Regions from separate parts of the Nocardia sp. NPDC003693 genome, predicted to be linked through region 3. Evidence: riboswitches for the same ligand, from Rfam matches in the RefSeq annotation. Region 3 holds a riboswitch; each other region holds the start of a gene.

Region 1 (7,434 bases), on a different contig from region 3:
CGCGCGGTCGAGATCGACGGTACGAAGAGGCTTGTATCCAGCACAACAAGTTTGCAAGGACTTGCAAAAAACCTGTTGTTCAGCAACGGAAATGGCCTATCCGTAGGACCCTGTAGTGAGGGCGGTGCAAACTGCGACACGCAAGTCACGGGAGGCAAGATCATGGGCTTTCGAGTACTTGGCAAGACCGGCTCGGGCAAGGAGGGGTGTCCTGCACTCTGCGCGACGGATGAGGGCAGCTACCTGCTGGTGGGGTGGAAGACTGGAAGTCCCGAAACCATCGAAATTCCCCATGCCCTGCTCGGATTCGCGGAGCCGCGAACGTTCGTGGGAGCGACGATGGTCGACACGGGGCGGGGTACGTTCACGCTCACCGGTCGGCCGGTGACCGATCTCCCGACCGTTGCGCGACTCGACATGGAAGACTACGAAACAGCGATCGAGGTGCCGAAATCGGAAAGGACGTTCTTCGGTGAAGTTCCTGCCCACGACTGAACTGCTCAGCGCGGCGCGGCACAGCATCTTTCACCTGGAAGTGCGTGACTCGTACGGAGTCGAGTCCGAGGACGAACCACTGCAGTGCTTCTTACGTGGGGAGCAGTTCGATCTCAGGGCTTGGTTCCAGGACTGGTACGACTTCGTTCAGGACAGAGTTGCGCACGGTGTCTCGGTGTCGCGGATCAGGGTTGTGACAACACCGCACAGCGACTACCAGCGCTGGTTGTTGGAGCTGACCGCGCTGAACACGGAAGCGGGCGAAGACATCCGATACCTGCCTCGCCATCTCGCAGGGCAGGTGCCGCCCGATGACTGGTGGCTCGTCGATGACGAGACCGTGGTGTTCAACCTGTCCGACTGTGAAGGCAGGGCAGTAGGCGGTTCCGCGGTGACCACCGACCCGGCAATCGCGGCCTACTGCAGGGGTATTCGCGACCGCCTGTGGCCGTTGACGACACCGTTCGACGAGTACTGCCGGGTGACCACACGTCAGTGACGAACCCGATCGAGGAGGGCCGTGCGGCTCTCGGCAAGCGGCTTCGAGAGATTCGGCGTCGTGCAGGGGTGTCCGGCCGGGAGCTCGCCCGCCTCTCCAAATGGCATGAGAGCAAGGTCAGTAAGATCGAGTACGGCGTGATCCGCCCGTCCGACGCCGATCTGCGGGCCTACTGCCGTCATACCGGCGCAGGCGACCAGTTGGACGATCTCCTCGCGACCCTGCACAACGTCGACTCGGCATACGTCGAGTGGCGGCAAGCGCTGGGAACGGGGATGAGACGCCGCCAGCAGCACACCCTCAGGCTTGAGGCGCAGGCGACGCTGATTCGCAATTGGGAACCGGCGATCGTGTCGGGTCTACTGCAGACGGCCGATTACGCGTCCGCGATCATGCGGAACATCATCGACTTCTACGAGATTCCGGACGACCTGGATGTGGCCGTCTCGAAACGGATGGAACGCCAACGGATTCTCTACGCCCAGGGGAAGAGATTCCACTTCCTCATGGCCGAACAAGCGCTCTACACCAGCTTCGGTGAGCAGCAGGTCATGCTGGGTCAGCTCGATCGGCTCTACTCGCTGATCGGGATGCCGCGTGTGACGCTGGGCATCGTTCCACGCGCCGCGGAGGGCCGGGTGGTCGTCGAGAACTTCTTCATGTTCGATGACCGCCTGGTCAAGGTCGAGGGGCACACAGCGAGCATCACCATCACTCAGCCTCGGGAAATCGCCCTGTACGGCAGAGCGTTCGACGTCTTGGCAAGGCAGTCCCTCACCGGCGACGCAGCCCGCACCGTGATCCGAACGGCCATCGAAGTCCGTCGAGGGGGCTCGAACAGCCCGCCGCACCCGCGAGCCCCAGGGCCGACCGCTGGGTGACCGGACGGCGAAATTCATTCCGTAGATGCCTGCGAACGGTTTCCCGGTGACCGACCCCGCGGCGCTCGCTCAGGGACACGCCGGACCATGAGATGAGCATCGAAATACCTGTAGGAAGGAGATTCGCAGGGATGCTGCTGCACCACGGTGAGGACGCGATTCGACTGTTCCGTAGGGGGTGGTCCGTAGCGGTTCATCTCGAACTGCAGGACGCCTACAGCACCCCGGAGGAGGATGAACCGTTCCGCGTCTTCCTGGCGGGCGAACCCGACGACTACGCGTGGTTCGCCGACTGGTCGAACGTCGTGCGCGAGGCGACGGCGGCCGGGAAGATCGTGCGGCGCGTCCGGGTCGTCACCGAACCGCACACCGACTACACTCGGTTCGCGCTGCACATCGCACGCCTCAATGCCCTGGCTGGCGAAGAGATTCGGTACGTTCCAAGGCATCTGGTCGATCCTGCATTGCTCGGTGGCGACGACTGGTGGATCTTCGATGACGACCTGGTCGCGTTCAGTGTCTTCACCCCGACCGGGGCAGGGGCCGGATTGGCCACCACCACCGACCCGGTGATTACCGCTCATATTCGATCGATTCGAGATCGAATCTGGCAGTCGGCGATTCCGTACGCCGACTACGTCGTACCTGCTGCCGGTCGATGACCGATCCGGGACAGGCGGTCAGGCAAGCGCAGGCGTGCGCGCTGACGGGCGGACCTGGACGGCGGCGACGGTGAATCGGACGACACCGACAAATGTTAGGAGGCCGGGCGGTCCCGCGCGAGGCCGATGCGACTGGCGGTCGGCGCCCGCGCGCCCCGCCGCGCCCCACGGGAACAGCCACTGGCCAGGGTGCGTGTCCTGGACCACAGTGCCCACTGGGCGGCGCGTCGTCGCGGGTACTGTCCCGACCGTCGCATCATGCTGAGTCATCACCATGGCAGACACCCCGAACGAGCCCCGGACCGACGCAGACCGGTCCGGGGCTCGATCGGTGCCCGGGCCGGGCGATTCGCCGCAGCCGGTTACATCTGCCGGAGGATGGTCGGCTGTCGGAAAGCACTGTGGAAGAACGCATTCGGACGAGATTCCTGGCTTGCCCATGCACGCCCCCGCCGACCCGATCCGCGTGAATCGCGACACGGTTGTTGGTGGATCCTGCGGATTTCGCTATATTCGCCACGCAGCTGGTTCGCCGGCGGCGGAGTCGAGGAGCCCCTGACCCGTCCGTTGGCGTCGAAGTCCAGGGCGTGTTCGCGCGCCGGGGACGAGAGGGAACCCGGTGAGAATCCGGGACTGTCCCGCAGCGGTGAGTGGGAACGACAGCCGTCACCCGCACTGGGCGCATGAATCATGCCTGGGAAGCGACGGTCAGTAGGACCAGCCCCGGGCCCGAGCGCCGGGGGCCGACCCTTTCCCGGGTCGATGCCCACGAGTCCGAAGACCTGCCCGTTGCGCCGGATACGCCGTATCCGGCGGTCGTCGCCTCGTGGATTGGGCGTTACGCCGAGTGGAACCCGGGCACGGGATCGATGCTTCCAGGGCTCCATTGGTGTGCGTTCCGTATGGGTGGCGGTCATCTGCTGCTGACCTCTGGAGTTCATCAATGTCGAACCCGCACAACACCTTTACCGCCACCGTGCTGGGGCTCCCGCGCATCGGGCCCAATCGCGAGCTCAAGCGCGCGATCGAGGGCTACTGGGCCGGACGCCAGGACGCCGCGAGCCTGCACGCCGTCGCCGCCGACCTGCGCACCGCCCAGCTGACCGCCGCGCGGGACGCCGGTCTGGACTCGGTGCCGGTGGGCACCTTCTCCTACTACGACCAGGTGCTCGACACCGCCGTGCTGCTGGGCGCGCTGCCCGAGCGGGTGGCCGGCATCGCCGACGAGCTGGACCGCTACTTCGCGGCCGCGCGCGGCAACGCCGAGGTGCAGCCGCTGGAGATGACCAAGTGGTTCGACACCAACTACCACTACCTGGTGCCCGAGCTGTCGGCGACCACCCAGTTCGCGCTGAACCCGGCCAAGCCGCTCGCGGAGCTGAAAGAGGCGCTGGCGCTGGGTGTTCCGGCCCGCCCGGTCGTGGTCGGCCCGATCACCTTCCTCAAGCTCGCCAAGTCCCTCGACGGCAGTGACCTGCTGGACCGGCTGGCCGATCTGCTGCCGCTCTACGAGCAGCTCCTGGGTCAGCTCGCCGAGGCCGGCGCGCAGTGGGTGCAGATCGACGAGCCGTCGCTGGTCACCGATCTGACCGAGGCCGAACTCGCGGCGGTCCGCAGCACCTACCAGCGGCTGTCCGAGCTGTCGGCGCGCCCGGCCATCCTGGTGGCGGCCTACTTCGGTCGCCTGGGTGCGGCCCTGCCCGCGCTGGCCGAGACCGGTGTCGAGGGCATCGCCGTCGACCTGGTCGCCGGTGGCGATGCGGACGTGGCCGCCGCCGAGGCGATCACCGGCAAGCTGATCGTGGCGGGCGTCGTCGACGGCCACAACATCTGGCGGGTCGATCCCGATCACGCGCTGCCCCGCCTGAGCGCGTTGCGCGCGGCCGGTGTCCAGGTGGCCGTGTCGAGCTCGTGCTCGCTGCTGCACGTGCCCTACAGCCTCGCGCCCGAGACCGACCTGGACGCGCGCCTGCGCTCCTGGCTGGCGTTCGGCGAGGAGAAGATCGCCGAGATCCGCGTCCTGGCAACGGCTCTCACCGAGGGTGAGGCCGCGGTCGCCGACGAGCTCGCGATCGCCCGCGCCGCGGTCGCCGACCGCAAGGCCGATCCGCGCCTGCGCGTGGAGTCGGTGCGGTCGCGCCTGACCGAGCTGACCTCCGATGCCATCCGCCGCACCCCGGCCGACGAGCGCCGTGTGCTGCAGCAGGAGCGCCTGAACCTGCCGCTGCTGCCGACCACCACGATCGGCTCGTTCCCGCAGACCTCCCGGATCCGGGTGGCGCGCGCCGAACTGCGCAAGGGCACGATCGATCAGGCCGAGTACGACAACCGGATGCGCGCGGAGATCGCCGAGGTCATCGCGCTGCAGGAGGAGATCGGCCTCGACGTGCTGGTGCACGGCGAGCCCGAGCGCAACGACATGGTGCAGTACTTCGCCGAGCAGCTCGACGGGTACGCCGCGACCGTGAACGGCTGGGTGCAGTCCTACGGCACCCGCTGCGTGCGCCCGCCGATCGTCTACGGCGACGTGGTGCGCCCGGCGGTCATGACCGTGGAGTGGTCCACCTACGCGCAGTCGCTGACCACCAAGCCGGTCAAGGGCATGCTGACCGGTCCGGTCACCATCCTGGCGTGGTCGTTCGTGCGTGACGACCAGCCGCGCTCGGAGACCGCGCGGCAGATCGCCCTGGCCATCCGGGACGAGACGGTCGATCTCGAGGCCGCCGGTATCGCGGTGATCCAGGTCGACGAGCCCGCGCTGCGCGAGCTGCTGCCGCTGCGCAAGGCCGATCAGGCCGCGTACCTGGAGTGGGCGGTGGACGCGTTCCGCCTGGCCACCTCTGGCGTCGCCGACGCCACCCAGGTGCACACCCACCTGTGCTACTCGGAGTTCGGCGAGATCATCGGCGCCATCGCGGGATTGGACGCCGACGTCACCTCGATCGAGGCCGCGCGCTCGCACATGGAGGTCCTGGACGACCTCAACGCCGCGGGCTTCGACCTCGGTGTCGGCCCGGGCGTGTACGACATCCACTCCCCGCGCGTGCCGAGCGCCCAGGAGATCGAGCAGTCCCTCGCGCTGGCGCTGAAAGCCGTTCCGGCCGAGCGTCTCTGGGCGAATCCGGACTGCGGTCTCAAGACGCGCGGCAACGACGAGGTGATCGCCTCGCTGCGCAACCTGGTGACCGCGGTCAACGCGCTGCGCTGAGGCGAACATGTACTCCATCCCAGGACGGGCCCATCTCACGACCGGACCGTCCGGTGGCACGTCCGCCAGGGCGACCGGTGCCGGATCGGTCGTCGACAGCCTGCGCATTCACGGGCGGGCCCGGGTGCCGTTCTCGGTGGAGTTCAATCCGCCGCGCGACGCGGTCGGTGAGGCCCGATTGTGGCGCGCCGTACGGCAATTCGAGCGGATGCACCCGGCGTTCGTCTCCATGACCTACGGCGCGGGCGGTTCGACCAAGGACCGCACCGCGCGCATCACCGGGCAACTCGCCTCGGAGACGACGCTGCTGCCGGTCGCGCACCTGACCGCGGTCGGGCACAGCATCGGCGAATTGCGCGCCCTGATCGGGTCCTACGCCGACTGCGGGATTCGCAACGTTCTGGTGCTGCGCGGCGATCCGCCCGGTGATCCGCTGGGAGCGTGGTCCCGGCACCCGGACGGGGTCGAGTACGCCGACGAGCTCGTGCGGATCGTGCGGGACCTCGGCGATTTCCACGTGGGGGTGGCCTCGTTCCCCGAGGGCCACCACCGCTCACCGGACCTCGACTCCGATACCGCGTTCCTGGCGGCGAAACTGCATGCGGGAGCGGACTATTCGATCACCCAGATGTTCTTCGACGTCGAGCACTATCTGCGGCTACGGGATCGGGTGGCCGCGCACTGCCCGATCGAGGGCGCGAAACCGATCATTCCCGAGCTGATGCCGATCACCTCGCTGCGCACGGTGAAACGCGCGGTCGAACTGTCGGGCCGCGAGCTCCCCGCCGCCGTGCTCGACCGGCTGCGGCGCGCGGCGGGCGATGGCCCGGAAGAAGATCGGGCCGCGGTGCGCGCGGCCGGGATCGAGATCGCGACCGAGATGGGGGAGCGGCTCATCGCCGAGGGCGCCCCGTGCCTGCATTTCATCACCCTGAATTTCGCCAAGGCGACCACCGAGGTGCTGACCAATCTCGGCTACGAGGTGACCGCGGCGCCGTTGAGCGCCTGAGCCGCGGTGTGCCACGCGGCGCAGCGAAAACGCTTCGTGAGTATGCCCACATGTCCGTTTTGTGGCGATTCTGTGGGGCGTAGGCAGAATGGCGTCATGCCGCATTCCAATCCGATCGCCGCGTGGAAGTCACTGCGCGAAGGTAACGACCGCTTTGTCAACGGCACTCCGCAGCACCCCGGCCAGGGGGCCGCGGCGCGCGCCGAACTGACCGGCGGACAGCATCCCTCGGCAATTCTGTTCGGCTGCGGGGACTCTCGCGTGGCCGCCGAGATCATCTTCGACCGCGGGCTCGGCGACATGTTCGTCGTGCGCACCGCCGGGCACGTGGTGGACTCCTCGGTCCTGGGATCCATCGAGTACGGCGTCGCCGTACTGAACGTGCCGCTCATCGTCGTGCTGGGCCACGACTCCTGCGGTGCGGTCCGCGCCACCATCGACGCGCTCGACACCGGCGCGGTGCCGGGCGGATTCATTCGCAGCGTCGTCGAGCGGGTCACCCCGTCGATCCTGCTCGGCCGCCGCGACGGCCTGAGCACCGTCGACGAACTCGAGGCCCGCCACGTCGAGGAGACCGCGCTGCTGCTCACCCAGCGCTCGACCACGATCGCCGAGCGCATCGCCGCCGGCCAACTCGCGATCGCGTGTGTCACCTACAACCTGGCGGACGGCCGGGCGGC
Region 2 (7,434 bases), on a different contig from region 3:
TCCGCCGGGTTCGGCTACGGCGGATGATTCTGCGGCATCACCCGGGTCTTGCCGCAAGCCCCCTTCTCCGCTATAAGTTGAGAGTGGGAAGGGGTTGGGGGGCTTCATTTTCGGCTTGTGCCGCCAGCGGACGGAAAATCTCTTCACCGATCGCGGATCCATCGTGCGCTGCCCCGGCCTCGCCGGACGCCTCGGATCCGGCCGTGCGCGAATGCCATTCGCCGCCGGGATAGGTGATGTACAGCGGGCCCAGGTTGCAGGGGTTGAGGCAGCCGGTCGGGGTCACCAGCGCGTCGGGGTTCTCGCGCCGCAGTTCCCGATAGAGCTCGCCCGCGCCGTAGACGGTGCAGCGCGGGCCGCGGCAGACCAGGATGTGCGAGGTGTGTTCGGGTATCACCGACCAGGCGGGACTGCGGAACGCGCGCGGGCTCGCGCCGATCACCGTGCCCTCCTCGCTCATGCGGGCGCGCACGAGGTCGAGGAATTCGGTCGCGGTGTCGATGCCCGCGGTGATCCGTACCTCGGTGTCCACCCCGCGGCTCTCGCGCCAGTTCGCCACCGCGCGGGCGATCCACGTCTCCAGGTAGCGGTCGCGCGGAACAGCGAGCGGGATCAGCGTGACGGGTACGCCGTCGCGCAGCGCGTCGTCGAGCACGTCGTGCACGGTCGGCTCGTCCTGATCGAGCACCGCGTAGCCGATCCCGCAGGCGTCGGCGAGGCGTTGCACGGCAACGAGATCCACCCCGGACGGCGTGGGCCGGGCGACGAGAATGTGCCGGCGGCTCACGCGGTACGCACCGTGCGCGGGGCGGGAATCACCAGCGGGGTGCCGGTGAGTGGATCCTCGATCACCGTGCAGTCCAGGTCGAAGACCTCGGCGATCAGTTCGGGCCGCACGATCTGCGCCGGACTGCCCTGGGCGAGCACCCGGCCGTCCTTCATCGCCACGATGTGATCGGCGTAGCGGGCGGCCAGATTCACGTCGTGCAGCACCGCGATGATGGTGCGCGGCAACAGGGTTCGCAGCACGTCGAGGATGTCGAGCTGATGGGCCAGGTCCAGGAAGGTCGTCGGCTCGTCCAGCAGCATCACCTCCGGATCCTGGGCGATCGCCAGCGCGAGCCACACCCGCTGGCGCTGCCCGCCGGACAACTCGTCCAGGGTGCGGTCCAGCAGGTCCAGGGTTCCGGTGGCGGACAACGCCTTCCGCACCGCCGCGTCGTCCGCCTCAGACCACTGCCGGAACCAGCGCTGATGCGGGTTCCGCCCGCGCCCGACGAGATCGCCGACGGTGATCCCGTCCGGCGCGACGGGCTGCTGCGGCAGCATGCCGAGACGGCGGGCCAGCGTGCGCGCGGGCTGCCGGGCGATGTCCGCGCCGTCGAGCAGCACCGCGCCGGTGGCCGGCGGCAGCAGCCGGGCCAGGCCGCGCAGCAGCGTCGATTTGCCGCAGCCGTTGCGGCCGACGATGACCGTGAACCGCCCGGCGGGGAAGTCCAGGTCGGCGTCGGTGACGACGGCGGCGCCGCCGTAGGCGAGGCCGAGTCCTGCGGTGGTCAGCTGTGCGGTCATCCTGCGTGTCCGATTCGAGTAGCGCGGGCGAGGAGGTAGACGAGAACGGGCGCGCCGAGAATCGCGGTGACGACCCCGACCGGCAGTTCGGCCGGGAACAGCCGGCGCGCGGCCAGATCGGCGGTGACCACCAGCAGCGCGCCGGCCGCCGCGGCGGGTGCGAGCGCGGCGCCGCGGCCGGCGAGCAGGCGGCGCGCGATCTGCGGTGCCACCAGGGCGACGAAGGCGATCGGCCCGGCCGCCGCGGTGGCCAGTGCCGCGGCCAGTGCGGCGAGCACGACCAGCGTGGTCCGCTGCGATGCGCGCCGCCCGGTCAGCGAGTGGGCGAGGTCGTCACCGAGTTCGAGCAGCGGAAGCGCCCGGGCGAACACGATCAGCGGCGGCAGCACCGCGGCCACCGCCGCGGTCGCGAATCCCACGTGGAGCCAATCGCGTCCGGTCAGGCTGCCGGTGAGCCACATGGCCGCGGTATGGGCCTGGTAGATGTTCGCGCGGGTCAGGATGAACGCGATGGCCGCGGACAGCATGGCCGTGACCCCGATGCCGACCAGGACCAGGCGGTAGCCGTCGAGCCCGTCCTTGGTCGCCACCGCCAGGATCAGCGCCATGGCCGCGAAGGCCCCGGCGAGCGCGCCGCCGACCAGGCCCAGGCCCGATCCGCCGAGCACGACGCTCACCACCAGCGCACCCAGGGACGCGCCGGTATTGATGCCGATGATCTCGGGGCTGACCAGGGGGTTGGTGGCGACGCGCTGCAGAATCGCGCCCGAGATCGCGAACGCCGCGCCCGTGCCCAGGCCGGTCAGCACCCGGGGGAGGCGATCGGCCACCACCACGTCGTACTCGATCAGCGTGCCGCCGCCGCCCAGCACCCGCAGCACGTCGGCGACGGTCAGCGGGTAGTGCCCGACGGTGAGAGACCACGCCGCCACGAGCAGGGCGGCGGACGTGAGGGCCACGGTGAGCAGGGCCGAGCGGCGCTGGACCCGAATGACCACCCGCTGTCCGGGCGAGCGCAACAGTACTGTGCCCCCGGGCAATACGCTCGGTTCGAGTCGTGTCACAGGGTCGCCACCTTCCGGTTGCGCACGAGGTACAGGAAGAACGGCGATCCCGCGAAGGCGGTGATGATGCCGACCTGGATCTCCTGCGGCTGGGCCAGCACCCGGCCGGCGATGTCGGCGAACAGCAGCAGGGTCGGTCCGAGCAGCGCGCACCAGACCAACACCCAGCGATAGTCGTGCCCGGCGAACGCGCGGGCGATATGCGGAATCACCAGGCCGATGAACGCGATCGGACCGGCGATCGCCACCGCCGAGCCCGCCAGCAGCACCACGCTCAGCGCACCGAGACCGCGGACCACGACCGGGCGGGTGCCGAGCGTGCGCGCCATGTCGTCGCCGATGGCGAGGGCGTTGAGCGAACGCGCCACCGCGACCGTGAGCGCCGCGCCGACGGCCAGGAAAGGCAGTACGGCCCACAGGGATTCGAGGCTCGCCCGGGTGAGCGAGCCGACCACCCAGAAGCGGAAGTTGTCGAACGTGGTGCGGTCCAGCAGGGTGATCGCCGTGGTGATCGACCCGCACAGGGCCGTGAACGCGGCCCCGGCCAGGACCAGCTTCACCGGCGTCGCGCCGCCGAATCCCAAGGAGCCCAGGGTGTATACGAACACCGCGGCCACCGCCGCGCCCACGAACGCGAACCACACCAGGCCCGCCGCCGAGCTCAGTCCGACAACCGCCATGGCGAGCACGATCGCCAGTGACGCGCCGGCGTTGATGCCGAGCAGGCCCGGACCGGCCAGGGGGTTGCGGGTCAGACCCTGCATGACGGCCCCGGCGAGGGCGAGCGCGATGCCCGCCAGCAGCCCGGCCAGCGTGCGCGGCAGGCGGATGTAGCGCACGATCCGGTCGGTGTCGCCGCCCCGGAAATCGGTGAACGCCGCGAGCACGTCGGCCAGATCGAGCGGGTGCGTCCCGATCAGCATGGAGCCCGCGCAGGTCGCGGCCAGCGCGGCCCCGGCAACAAGCAGGCCGGCGCCGCGCACGGTGCCGATCACCGCGCGAACAGATCCGGGTGGATCAGTCCGGCGACGAGTTCGGTGGCGTACGCGATGCGCACCCCGGCGGCGCGATCGGCGAACAGGAACGGGTGCACCGTTTTCGCGCGCACGGCTTTCAGATTGGCGAAGGCGGGATTGCCGGTGAGCTTGTCCACTTGCGGCTGCGCGTCGGCGCGCACGTAGCTCGCCTTACAGCACAGGCTGGTCAGGATGATGTCGGGATCGCGGGCGATGAGCTGCTCCGCGCCGATCTGCACGTTGCGGCGTTCGGTGAGGTCGGCGAAGGCGTTGACCCCGCCCGCGGCCTCGATGATCCGGCTGACGAAATCGATGCCGCCCGCGACGGTGTAGGAGCCGTCGTCCTTGGGCGTGACGACCGCGACCGTCGGCCGGGCCGCGCCCTGGACCTTCGCGCGCACCGCCTCGATCCGCGAACTCAGGTCGGCGACAACGGTCTCCGCGCGCTCGGACGCGCCCCACAGCGCGCCCAGGTCCCGCAGGTCGGCGTACACGTTGTCGAAGCGCACGGTCGCGGGGTCGATGGCCTCGTCCGCGAGGCCGTCCGCGCTCGGGCACAGTGGGCTCAGCACCCAGGTCTCCACGCCCAGATCGTGCAGGCTCGCCCGCGTTCCGACGCTGCTCTGCGACGACGTGGCGAACACGCCGTTGAAGCCCGACAGCACGAAATCCGGTGTCTGCGCCAGCAATTCGTCCCGGCTCGGCAGCTTCTCCACGTAGGGGGATTTCGCCTGCGCGGCTTGGTATTCCGGCAGCACCGCCGAATCCAGGAACGCGGTCCCGGCCAGGCGATCGGTGACGCCGAGGGCGTGCGCGATCTCGATGGAGGGCTGGTACGCGGCGTAGATGCGCTGCGGCGGCCCTGGCACGGCGACGTCGATGCCGCAGTTGGCGCGGGTGACGGCGTTCGCGCCGTCGGCCGCGGGTCCGGCCTGTACGCCGCAACCGGTCAGCATCAGCGCGCAGGCGAGCAGCGCGCCGGTACGCAGGCGCGCGAAAACAGATGGGGTCACCGAGACCGCCTTCCAGGTCCTCGTGGAATGGGGTGTTGCCTGCCGTGGCCGGTCTCCTGGCTGACGGGATACCGCGTGAACGATCGGCCTTCCCAGGGCGCGAGCACCCCAGTGGCCCCGGACGGATCACTCCGTCCGGACAGATCTGTTCACTTCCCGATCACAGTGGCGAGGGCCGCACCGGCTTCACACCGGTTTCCCGAACACCACGGCGGAGGGACTGTACCAAGATCACGCGCGAGCGCGGGAAGCGCTCGGGCCCGGCCGGATCCGGCGCGCTCGGATCCGCGCTCGAGGTCCGAGTTGTTCGCCGGGGCCCGTGCCGGCGCGACCAGGGGGAGTTCCCGGCCGGTACGGGCGTGGCCCGGGAGTGCTACTCGACGTGCCCGTCCGGCTTCGGTGCGAGGCGGCGGGCGGAGAGTTCGGCGTGCGAGACGCGCCGCAGGGCCGCGATGACCGGTTCGTAGAGGGCGGTGCCCAGTACCGCGTATTCGATTGCGCGGGAAGCGGAGTCGAGGGGCATCTCGGCTATGTCGTACTCGGCGATCGCCAGCACGGCGGGGCCGTAGGCGCGCAGGCGGTCCTCGGTCATCGGCATCCCGGCGGCCTCGGCGGCGGCGAGGGCGTGCTCGAGCTGGGCCACGGCCGGGTAGTCGTCGGGGACGGCGAGGCCGAGGGCGGTGAGCGCGGCGCGGGCGCGCGGGTACTCGGCGGGTTCGCCGGGGTCGACGGCGGGCGGCAGCAGGGCGGTGGCGGTGGCCAGGGTGTCGAGCAGGGGGCGGCCGGGCTCGTCGATGAGGGTGACGATCGCGCGGATCTGAGCCATCGACAGGCCGAGCCCGGACAGCGCCTTGATCAGGGCGACCCGCTGGACGTGCGTCTCGTCGTAGCGCGCGCGGGTGGCGCTGGTGGCTTCGCCCGGCATCAGCACCCCTTCGCGCAGGTAGAACTTCACGGTCGGGATCGGCACGCCGGTCCGTGCCGCCAACTCCGACATGAGCACGCGGGTCTCCTTCGCTCGGCGCCTTGACATTAGGTACTTGAACTATCCAATATTGGGTAGTAACAGTATCCAATCAAGTGTACGAACCCGCGGGAGTCCTCGTGTACGCCACCCTGATCGATCCCCTGATCAGCATTGTTCTCGGTGCCACCATCATCTCCGTCGCCACCATCGCCTTCGGTGGGACGTTCCTGCTCCGCGTCGTCACCGGCGGTCAGGAAACCAACGAACTGCAGAAATCCTTCTTCCGCGCCGGGCACGCGCACGCCGGGGTCCTGGTGATGCTCGGCCTGCTCCTGGCCGTGCTCGGCAACGCCGCCGGCGCCAGTCCCGGCTGGGCGAACGGCGGTGCGATCGCGGTCCTGGCCGCGGCGATCCTGATGCCCGCCGGGTTCTTCCTCTCGGTGCTGGGCACCGACCCCGTTCGCCCGAATCGCCTGATCGCCGCGGTGTGGCTCGGCGCTGCCACCCTCGTCACCGGCGTCGTCATCTCCGGCGCGACCGTCCTGCTCGCGGGCATCGACCGGTTCTGATTCCGGCGCAGTGAGACCGCCTGCGGCACAGCCGAATTCGCGGCGTGCGCGGCATGCGCGGAGAGGCGAGGGCACGATCCCCAAGGCTTCACCGCCTCGATCCGCCTAGCAAGCGGTCCCGGGCCCCGCCCGGTTGCCTCTCCCCGCCCCGGGTGGTCCCGGGGGTGGTGACCTCGACGGGAGTCGAACCCGCGTAGTCCTGACTGAGAATCAGGGTGCCCGACCGGCAGAGCACGAGGCCGTATGGAGTTGTGGTGACGCAGGTCGGAATCGAACCGACGTGGTCCTGAGTGAAAATCAGGGTGCCGAACCAGCACAGCACTGCGCCGCGTCATGCGTGGACCAGGCGGGATTCGAACCCGCAACCGACTGCGTGCAAGGCAGGCGCTCTTCCGTGTCGAGCTACTGGCCCGGGCTCCGTGGAGCACGGTGTATCGCGATCGTCGGGACGGCGAGAGTCGAACTCGCACCCTCCTGCACCCAAGGCAGGCGCTCTATCCGTTGAGCTACGTCCCGCGGCGGGAGGGCATGAAAAAGGGCCGCTCCCTGGGCATGTGCGCCCGGTGCGGCCCTCGGTCGGGAAGCCTGCCCGGTTAGAGGCTGCTTTCCGCGAAGGCGGCGGCGGGCGCGGTGCTCGGTTCCGGCGGCGCGACGAGGCCGACGGCGAAAGTCGCTGCGGGACTGGGGATGCTGTACTCGGTCATCGCTGCGATTCCTTTCTCGTCGGTGTGTGCGGTCCACGCTAACAGCGAATTGCCGAGCGCGACACTTATTTTCGAGCGGACGGGTTCGCGCAGCTCAGAGGGTGTCGGACTTGCTGAGCCAGCCGACGAACGCGCGCGTGAAAGCGGTGGGGGACAGGCGAACCGCGGCGGCGGTCGCCTTGGTCTGGATGCCGACCAGCACGTGCGGCCCGCGCAGGCGGGCCGGCTTCGTCGCGGTGCGCCAGACCGCGTCGGCGATATCGGCGGCGGTCAGGTGCACGCCGAGGGTCGCCGAGGTCTTGGAGCCGCGCTCGACCTCGTCCATCATCCCGGTCGCCACGAACAGCGGCAGCAGGTCGTGCACCTTGATCCCGTACCGCTGCCATTCCAGGTCGAGGGCCTCGGTCAGACTGCGCACGGCGGCCTTGGTCGCCGCGTAGGTCGCCAGTCCGGGCTGGCCGTACAGCGCCGAGGCCGAGGCCAGGTTGACGACCTGGCTGCCCGGCGTGCGGCGCAGATGCGGCAGCGC
Region 3 (7,434 bases):
GGCTACTACACCGCCACCGAATTCGACCTGGGCGCACTGGATCCGGTCGGCAACCGGATGGTCGAGATGGGCCGCGCCTGCGTGGTGCCCGATCACCGCAACGGCTCGGTGCTGACCCTGATGTGGGCGGGCATCCTGCACTACATCCAGCTCACCGGCTACGAGTGGATCATGGGCTGCGTCTCGGTCCCGATGGTTCCCGAGCCCGGCGATCGGCCCGGCGCGAACGTGCGCGGGGTGCGCGACCTGATCCTGCGCAAGCACGGCCTGGAGCCGGAACGCCGTGTGCGCCCGTACAACCCGGTCGTCGTCGAGGGCCGCACCCTCGACGAGATCGAGCCGCCGGCGCGCCCCAAGCTGCCCGCGCTGATGAACGGCTACCTGCGCCTCAACGCGCAGATCTGCGGCGAACCGGCGCACGACCCCGACTTCGCGGTCGCGGATTTCGTGGCGCTGCTGGGGCTTTCGACCGTCAATACCCGTTACCTGGAGCGCCTGCAGTCCGCGGTCGCCAGTATGGATGCCCGGTGATGAATCATGATGCCTGCCCTGCTTTCCACCGGAACGGCCGGATTGTCTTGTCCGCCCGCTGAATCCGGCGCCCACGCGTGGATGCCGCACAGCCCCTGCGGTCCCGAGTGCGTGCGCACCGCACCCGAGGCGAGCGTGCTGCTGATGGCCGCCCGCATCGTCGGTTTCGGTGCGGTGCTGGCCTCGTTCCCGCTGGCGCACGTGCTCACCCCGCGCCGCCGCCGTCCGGCCCTGCAGAGCCGCTACGCGCGGACACTGCTGCACTGCTGTGGAATTCGCGTCCGCGTGATCGACAATCGGGCACCCGGCGACACCCCGAGCGGGGTCCTCGTGGTTGCCCCGCACATCGGCTGGACCGATGTCATGGCGCTGTCCGCGGTGGAGCCGACCTCCTTCGTCGCCCGCGCCGACCTCATCGACTGGCCGGTGCTCGGCGCGGTCGCCCGCAAGGTCCGCGTCATCCCGATCGAACGCGAACGCCTGCGCGCCCTGCCCGGCGTGATCGGTGAGATCGCGTCCCGCCTGCGCGCGGGCGAGCGCGTCGGCATCTTCCCCGAGGGCACCACCTGGTGCGGTCGCGCCCACGGTCACCTGCGGCCCGCGCTGTTCCAGGCCGCGGTGGACACCGGCACGCCGGTGCAGCCGATCCAGCTGCGCTACCTCGACGCCGACGGCGCGGTCTCCACGGTCCCCGCGTTCGTCGGCATCGACACGATGGCGGACTCGATCCGCCGTGTCCTGCGCTCGCGGGGCGTTATCGCCGAGCTCACCCTGCAGCCCACGGTGCCGCCCGGTACCGATCGGCACGAGCTGGCCCGTCGCTGTGAACGCGCCATCGCCGACTCCGGTGTCGATCGCGCGTTCGCGGATCTGGTGCACCTCGCCGAGCACGAACGCGTCGCGGCCCAGGTGGCGGCACTCGAGGAACGCCTGCTGCAGCCGTCGGCGACCCCGGCCGATCGGGGCTGAGCGCGCGCACCGGGATTCGCCTGTACCGGAATCTTGTTCGCGATCCCTGGCGCACATCGCGGGCGCGCAGCATACTTCCGCGTACACCGATGCATCCGGATGCATCGGTGTATCGGTAGAGCTCGGTGGACCGGAGGATCGAAGTGCGGCAGCGGTGGTCGAAACTGTGTACGGCGGGGGTGGCCGCGGCCTTCTCGATCGCGACGATGACCGTGGTGGGCGCCGGGCCGGCGGGTGCGGATGTGCCGGGGCTCGGCGACGACTTCGAGTTCGGTGTCGCGCAGTCCGGATTCCAGTCCGAGGGCTACAGCCCCGACAGCAACTGGCTGCGGTACGGGGATCAGGGCCGGGTGCGCGAGCCCATCGGCAACTCGGTCGACTTCTTCCACAACTACGCGGCCGACATCGAGCGGGCGCGGAGTCTGGGGGTGGGGATCTATCGCACCTCGGTCGAGTGGTCGCGCGTGGAAACCGTTCCGGGGAGCGATGATCCGGCGGGGTGGGCGTTCTACGACGCGGTCATCGCGCGGATCGTGGGCTCCGGCATGCGGCCGATGATCACCCTGAACCACTGGGTCCATCCCGGATGGGAGGTGGATCGCGGCGGCTGGAATCGACCCGAGATGTCCTCGGAACTGGTCGATTTCGCGCGGCGGGTGGTCGATCGCTACGCGTGGGCGCGCCCGCTGTGGATCACCTTCAACGAGCCGACCGAATACGTCCGGCGCGAGCTCATGTACGGCGGTCTGCGCCCGGAGAACGCGGGCGCGATGGTGTCCGGCATCGTCGCCGCGCACCGGGACATCTACCGCCACATCCACTCCGTACAGCCGGACGCGCAGGTCTCCTCCAACCTGGCGTACATCCCGATCCCGGGCGTGCAGTCGTGGCTGGAGCAGCTGTTCCCGGAACAGATGCGCGAGAGCCTGGACTTCATCGGCGTGGATCACTACTACTCCACCTCGGTCACCGACCTGTCCGCCGCGTACGGCGCGACCGGGGAGTTCTGGAAGAGCACCCAGGCCCCGGAGAGCATCTACTACGTGCTCCGCCACATCGCGGCGCGGTTCCCCGGCAAGCCCATTCGCGTGATCGAGAACGGTCTGGCCACCGGCCCGGACGGCGGTCGCGACGACGGCTACACCCGCGGCGATCATCTGCGCGACACCGTCTACTGGCTGCAGCGCGCCAAAGCGGACGGCGTCGACGTGGTCTCCTACAACTACTGGAGCCTCACCGACAACTACGAATGGGGCGACTATTCCGCCCGCTTCGGCCTGTACACCGTTGACGCCCAGCACGATCCGAGCCTGACCCGCCATCCCACCGACGGTGTCGCCGCCTACCGCGACATCACCGCGCGCGGCGGAGTCCCGAGCGATTACAAGCCCACGCGGTACCCGGTGACCTGCTCGCTCGTCGCGGTTCCGGACAGCTGCGCGGCGCCCGCCGTGGTCGAATAGCCGCGCCCGGCGGCGCGACCGAGCCGCTGCCGCCCGTCCGGCGGGCGTCCCCCGCGCGCCCGGTCCGTCCCGTAGGGTCGGTACCCGGCGTAGGGAACACCGGTGTGAATCCGGGGCTGTCCCGCAACTGTCACCGGGGAGCAATCCGCCGAAATATGGTCACGACCTGCCCAGGTTGGAAGGCCGGCGGGGTGTGTCGATCCGGGAGCCAGGATACCTGCGCCCGCGGTATCGGGATCACACCAACGAGGATTGATGAACAACTACACACCGCGACGGCCGGATGTCGGCCGCCGCACATTCCTGCTCGGCAGCGCGGGCGCGCTCGGGGCCGTCCTGCTCGGCACGTCGGGCGTTCTCGCGGGCTGCGGCTCGGACACCGGTGCACGCACCGCGGCCTCGGGCCCGCCCCGGCCGGGCGGCCGCCTGCGGACGGTGATCGCCGGGCGCTCGGCGAGCGCGGACGTGCTCGATCCGCATCAGGCCGGGAGTTCGGCCGGCGGCGCGGTGTCCAAGAACGTCTGGGACAAGCTCGTCGCCTACAACAACGACCTGACGCTGCGCTACCGGCTGGCGGAGTCGGTCGTGCCGAATGCCGATGGCAGCCAATGGCGCATCACGCTGCGGCCGGGCGTGCTGTTCAGCGACGGCTCCCCGCTGACCGCGCGCGATGTGCTGTGGAGCTTCCAGCGCATGCTCGACCCGGCCCGGAACTCCTCGGGCGATCTCTCCGCGGTCGACATGTCGCGCACCCGCGCCGAGAGCGATCTCGTGGTGACGGTGCAGATGAAAACGCCGCTGGCGGACTTCGGTTCGGTGCTCGCGGGCTGGTACTGCTACATCGTCAAGGACGGCACCGGCGTCATCGACGGGTCGGTGCTGCCGGTGGGCACCGGGCCGTTCGCGCTGGTCAAGTGGTCTCCGGGCGACCGGACCCTGTTGCGGCGCAACGAGAAGTACTGGGACGGGCAGGTTTTCCTGGACGAGGTGGAGATCATCCAGATCGCCGAGACCGAGGCCCGGGTGAACGCCTTCCTGTCCGGGGAAGCCGATGTGGTGCACGAGATCTCGTATCTGCAGGCGCGAAACCTGTCCGGGGACAGCGACATCACGGTGGTCACCCCGCCGGCCGGTCTCATGGGCGCGTTCCAGATGCGCGTGGACACCGCGCCGTTCGACGACGTGCGGGTGCGCCAGGCCATGCGGCTGGCGGTGGACCGGCAGGCCATGGTGGATTCGGTGTACTACGGCTACGCCGAACTCGGCAACGACATCTACGGTAGGGGCGCGCCCTTCTACGACGCCGATCTGCCCCAGCGCGCCTACGATCCGCGGAAGGCGCGCGAGCTGCTGCGGGCGGCGGGCAAGGAGAATCTCACCGTCACCCTGCCCACCGCCGACGGCTTCCCCGGCATGCTGGAATCCGCGACGCTGTTCGCCGAGCAGGCCAAGGCCGCGGGCATCACGATAAAGCTCGAATCGGTGCCGGCGGACACCTACTTCTCCCAGGTCAGCGGCAAGGCCGCGCTGTCGCACATCGGCTGGTGGAACTACAGTCTCGACTACTTCTACGGCCAGACCATGACCAGTGATTCGCCGAGCAACGGCACCGGCTGGAAGCGGCCCGGCTGGGATGCCAAGTTCGCGCAGGCGCGCGCGGCCATGGATCCGGCGCGCCGGGCCACGCTGTATCGCGAACTGCAGCGCGAACTCTGGGACGAGGGCGGGTACATCCTGCACAGTTTCGCCAAGCGGCCCGACGCGGCCCGCGTGCACGTGGGCGGGGTGCGCGACGGTGTGCCGGGCACCGACGACTGGGCGAACTACGCGACCACCTGGCTGGCCGAGCAATGATTCGCCGGTCGTGATCGGCTATGCCGCCCGGCGGGCCGGCGGCGGGATCGTCGTGCTGTTCGTCGTGGCGCTGCTGGTCTTCGGGTTGTTCGAGACACTGGACTCGGACGCGGCGACGGTCGTCGCCTCGCGCACCGGCGGCGGTGATCCCACCCCGGAGCGCTTGGCCGCCCTGCGTGCGCACATGGGGCTGGACCGGCCCGCGCCGGTGCGGTTCGCCGAGTGGGTCGCCGGGTTCGTGCGCGGCGATTTCGGCGACTCGCTGATCTCCGGCCGACCGGTGGCCGAGGTGCTGCTGGGCCGGGTCGGCAACAGCGTGGCGCTCGCGGCGCTCACCGCGGCCCTGCTGATTCCGATCGCGCTCGGGCTCGGCCTGCTGGCGGGTGCGCGCCCGGGTACCCGTACCGATCGGGTGATCAGTGTCGGGTCGCTGGCGGTGGAATCCATGCCCTCCTTCGTGTTCGGCGTGCTGCTGGTGGCCACGGTGTCGCTCTCGCTGCGGCTGTTGCCCGCGGTGTCGCTGGTGCCGACCGGGGCGAGCGTGTGGAGCCGGCCGGAGATTCTGGTGCTGCCGGTGACCTGCCTGCTGCTGGGGCTGCTGCCGCATCCGGTGCGGATGGTGCGCGCGCAGACCACCGAGGTCATGGCGAGCCCGTACGTACGGACGTTGCGGCTCAACGGAATCGGCGGGGCGCGGCTCATGCTGCGGCACGTGGCGCCCAACGCGCTGTCGGCCTCCCTGCATCCGCTGGCGGGGTCGGTGGTCGGGTTGATCGGCGGTGTCGCGGTGGTTGAGACGCTCTTCGCGTTTCCCGGGCTCTCGCAGGAGTTGTTGCGCGCCATCGAGGCTCGCGACTTCCCGTTCGTACAGTCGGCGGCCGTGCTGCTGGCGGCGGTGGGGATCGGGGTGTATCTGCTGGCGGATCTGTGCACGCTGCTGGTGAGCCCGCGGGCGCGGCACGCGGTGCTGGGGGAGCGGGTATGAGGGGTCGATCTCGTTCGCTGTGGCTGCCGGTATTGGCGGCGCTGCTGCTGCTCGTCGTGCTGGGGCCCGTGCTCGCGCCGCACTCCCCGACCGTGTCGGCCGGGCGGCCGTTCCAATCGCCTTCGGCGGAGCATCTTTTCGGGACCGACGTGGTCGGTCGCGACGTGTTCTCGCGCGTCCTGCACGGTGGGCTGCCGTTGCTCGCGATCGCGCTGCCCGCGCTCGCGGTGGCCTACGCGCTCGGTGTCGGGCTCGGGCTGCTCGCGGGATTGCGCCGGGGCTGGGATCGCTGGATCACCCGGCCCACCGACGCGATCATCGTGCTCCCGTGGTTCCTGCTGATCGCCGTGATCGCCACGGCCGTGGGCGCGGGGCCGATCGCGATCGCGCTGACCGCGGCGCTGGCGTCGGTGCCGTGGATCATCCGGATCGTGCGCACGCGGGTGCTGGAACTCGCGTCGTCGGGATACGTGGAGTCCGCGCGCGCCCGGGGCGAACCGCTGTGGCGGCTCGCCGTGGTCGAGGTGCTGCCCAATCTCCGCGCGGTGTTGTTCGCCGACGCGGGCGTGCGGATGTCGGCGACCATTTCGCTGGTCGCGGTGAGCGGCTTCCTCGGTTTGGGCATGCGCCCGCCGTCCTCGGACTGGGCGCTGATGATCACCGAGAATCGGCCGGGGTTCTCGGTGCAGCCGTGGTCGGTGCTCGCCCCGGCGCTCGCGATCATGGTGCTGGTGGTTTCGGTCAACATGGTGACCGACCGGGCCAACGACGCCGTCGCGCCGCCGAGCGTGCCGCCCCGGCCGGTCGACGCGCCCACCGGCACGGGCCTGTCGGTGGCCGGGCTCACCGTTCGCGACGCGAGTGGAACGCCTGTGCTGGAAGACATCTCGCTGGAGGTGCCCGCGGGAGCTGGCCTGGCGGTGATCGGTCCCTCCGGTGCGGGCAAGACGACCTTCGCCCTGGCAGCGCTCGGCGCGCTACCCGCCGGGATGACGGCCTCGGGCACGGTCGGCCTGGATCGCCGGCCGGGCCGCCGCTCGGTCGGCTACGTGCCCCAGGATCCGGCCACCGGTCTCGATCCGGCCCTGCGGATCGGCGCGGCCCTGCGCGAAATGGCAGGACTGCACGGTGCTTCCGCGGACCACGCCGCGATCGCCGAGGCGCTGCGCGGCGTCGGCCTGCCCGGCGATCGCGCCTTCGCCCGCCGCTACCCGCACCAGCTCTCCGGCGGTCAGCAGCAACGTGTCCTGCTCGCCCAGGCCCTGCTCGGCAGTCCGGCGCTACTGGTCCTGGACGAACCGACCACCGGCCTGGACGCCCACGCCCGCGGCCTGCTGCTGGAGACCCTGACCCGGGTCCGGCGCACCACCGCGATCACCCTGCTGGTGATCACCCACGACCTGGAATCCGTTGCGCCGCTGGTGGATCAGGTGCTGGAACTCGACGCCGGCCGGGTCGCTTCCCTGACCCCGGCCCGGGTTCCGGGGTCCGCGCCGACAGCCCCCGGCAACCTCGTGCCCGACGAACCGAACCTGCCCGCCGAGTCGATTCTGCCTACGTGCTCGAACGCGCGGGAGCCGGACGCGGAGCGAGTAGTGACTGCGTCGCTGGACGGGCTGGATGAACCGGCGC

The links. Region 3 has a riboswitch for cobalamin ahead of ACWDOP_RS15215 (ABC transporter substrate-binding protein). Riboswitches for the same ligand answer to the same signal wherever they lie in the genome.
Region 1: another riboswitch for cobalamin. It lies ahead of metE (5-methyltetrahydropteroyltriglutamate--homocysteine S-methyltransferase); the one in region 3 lies ahead of ACWDOP_RS15215 (ABC transporter substrate-binding protein).
Region 2: another riboswitch for cobalamin. It lies ahead of ACWDOP_RS16785 (ABC transporter substrate-binding protein); the one in region 3 lies ahead of ACWDOP_RS15215 (ABC transporter substrate-binding protein).

Annotation. Positions count from the first base shown of each region.
Region 1 covers NZ_JBSFNO010000029.1:97,635-105,068, reverse strand. Annotated here, with positions in the region: gene ACWDOP_RS27665 (hypothetical protein) at 163-495, shown strand; gene ACWDOP_RS27660 (DUF6879 family protein) at 473-994, shown strand; gene ACWDOP_RS27655 (helix-turn-helix domain-containing protein) at 991-1,875, shown strand; gene ACWDOP_RS27650 (DUF6879 family protein) at 2,007-2,537, shown strand; cobalamin riboswitch at 3,147-3,321, shown strand; gene metE (5-methyltetrahydropteroyltriglutamate--homocysteine S-methyltransferase) at 3,481-5,745, shown strand; gene ACWDOP_RS27640 (methylenetetrahydrofolate reductase) at 5,753-6,754, shown strand; gene ACWDOP_RS27635 (carbonic anhydrase) at 6,851-7,434, shown strand, end outside.
Region 2 covers NZ_JBSFNO010000013.1:90,183-97,616, reverse strand. Annotated here, with positions in the region: gene ACWDOP_RS16805 ((2Fe-2S) ferredoxin domain-containing protein) at 71-787, opposite strand; gene ACWDOP_RS16800 (ABC transporter ATP-binding protein) at 784-1,572, opposite strand; gene ACWDOP_RS16795 (FecCD family ABC transporter permease) at 1,569-2,570, opposite strand; gene ACWDOP_RS16790 (FecCD family ABC transporter permease) at 2,633-3,631, opposite strand; gene ACWDOP_RS16785 (ABC transporter substrate-binding protein) at 3,628-4,665, opposite strand; cobalamin riboswitch at 4,695-4,891, opposite strand; gene ACWDOP_RS16780 (MerR family transcriptional regulator) at 5,039-5,668, opposite strand; gene ACWDOP_RS16775 (hypothetical protein) at 5,746-6,201, shown strand; tRNA gene ACWDOP_RS16770 (tRNA-Glu) at 6,367-6,442, opposite strand; tRNA gene ACWDOP_RS16765 (tRNA-Glu) at 6,454-6,529, opposite strand; tRNA gene ACWDOP_RS16760 (tRNA-Ala) at 6,540-6,613, opposite strand; tRNA gene ACWDOP_RS16755 (tRNA-Pro) at 6,645-6,717, opposite strand; gene ACWDOP_RS16750 (SDR family oxidoreductase) at 7,000-7,434, opposite strand, start outside.
Region 3 covers NZ_JBSFNO010000011.1:158,776-166,209, reverse strand. Annotated here, with positions in the region: gene ACWDOP_RS15230 (GNAT family N-acetyltransferase) at 1-531, shown strand, start outside; gene ACWDOP_RS15225 (lysophospholipid acyltransferase family protein) at 541-1,500, shown strand; gene ACWDOP_RS15220 (family 1 glycosylhydrolase) at 1,707-2,963, shown strand; cobalamin riboswitch at 3,026-3,184, shown strand; gene ACWDOP_RS15215 (ABC transporter substrate-binding protein) at 3,219-4,817, shown strand; gene ACWDOP_RS15210 (ABC transporter permease) at 4,828-5,802, shown strand; gene ACWDOP_RS15205 (ABC transporter ATP-binding protein/permease) at 5,799-7,434, shown strand, end outside.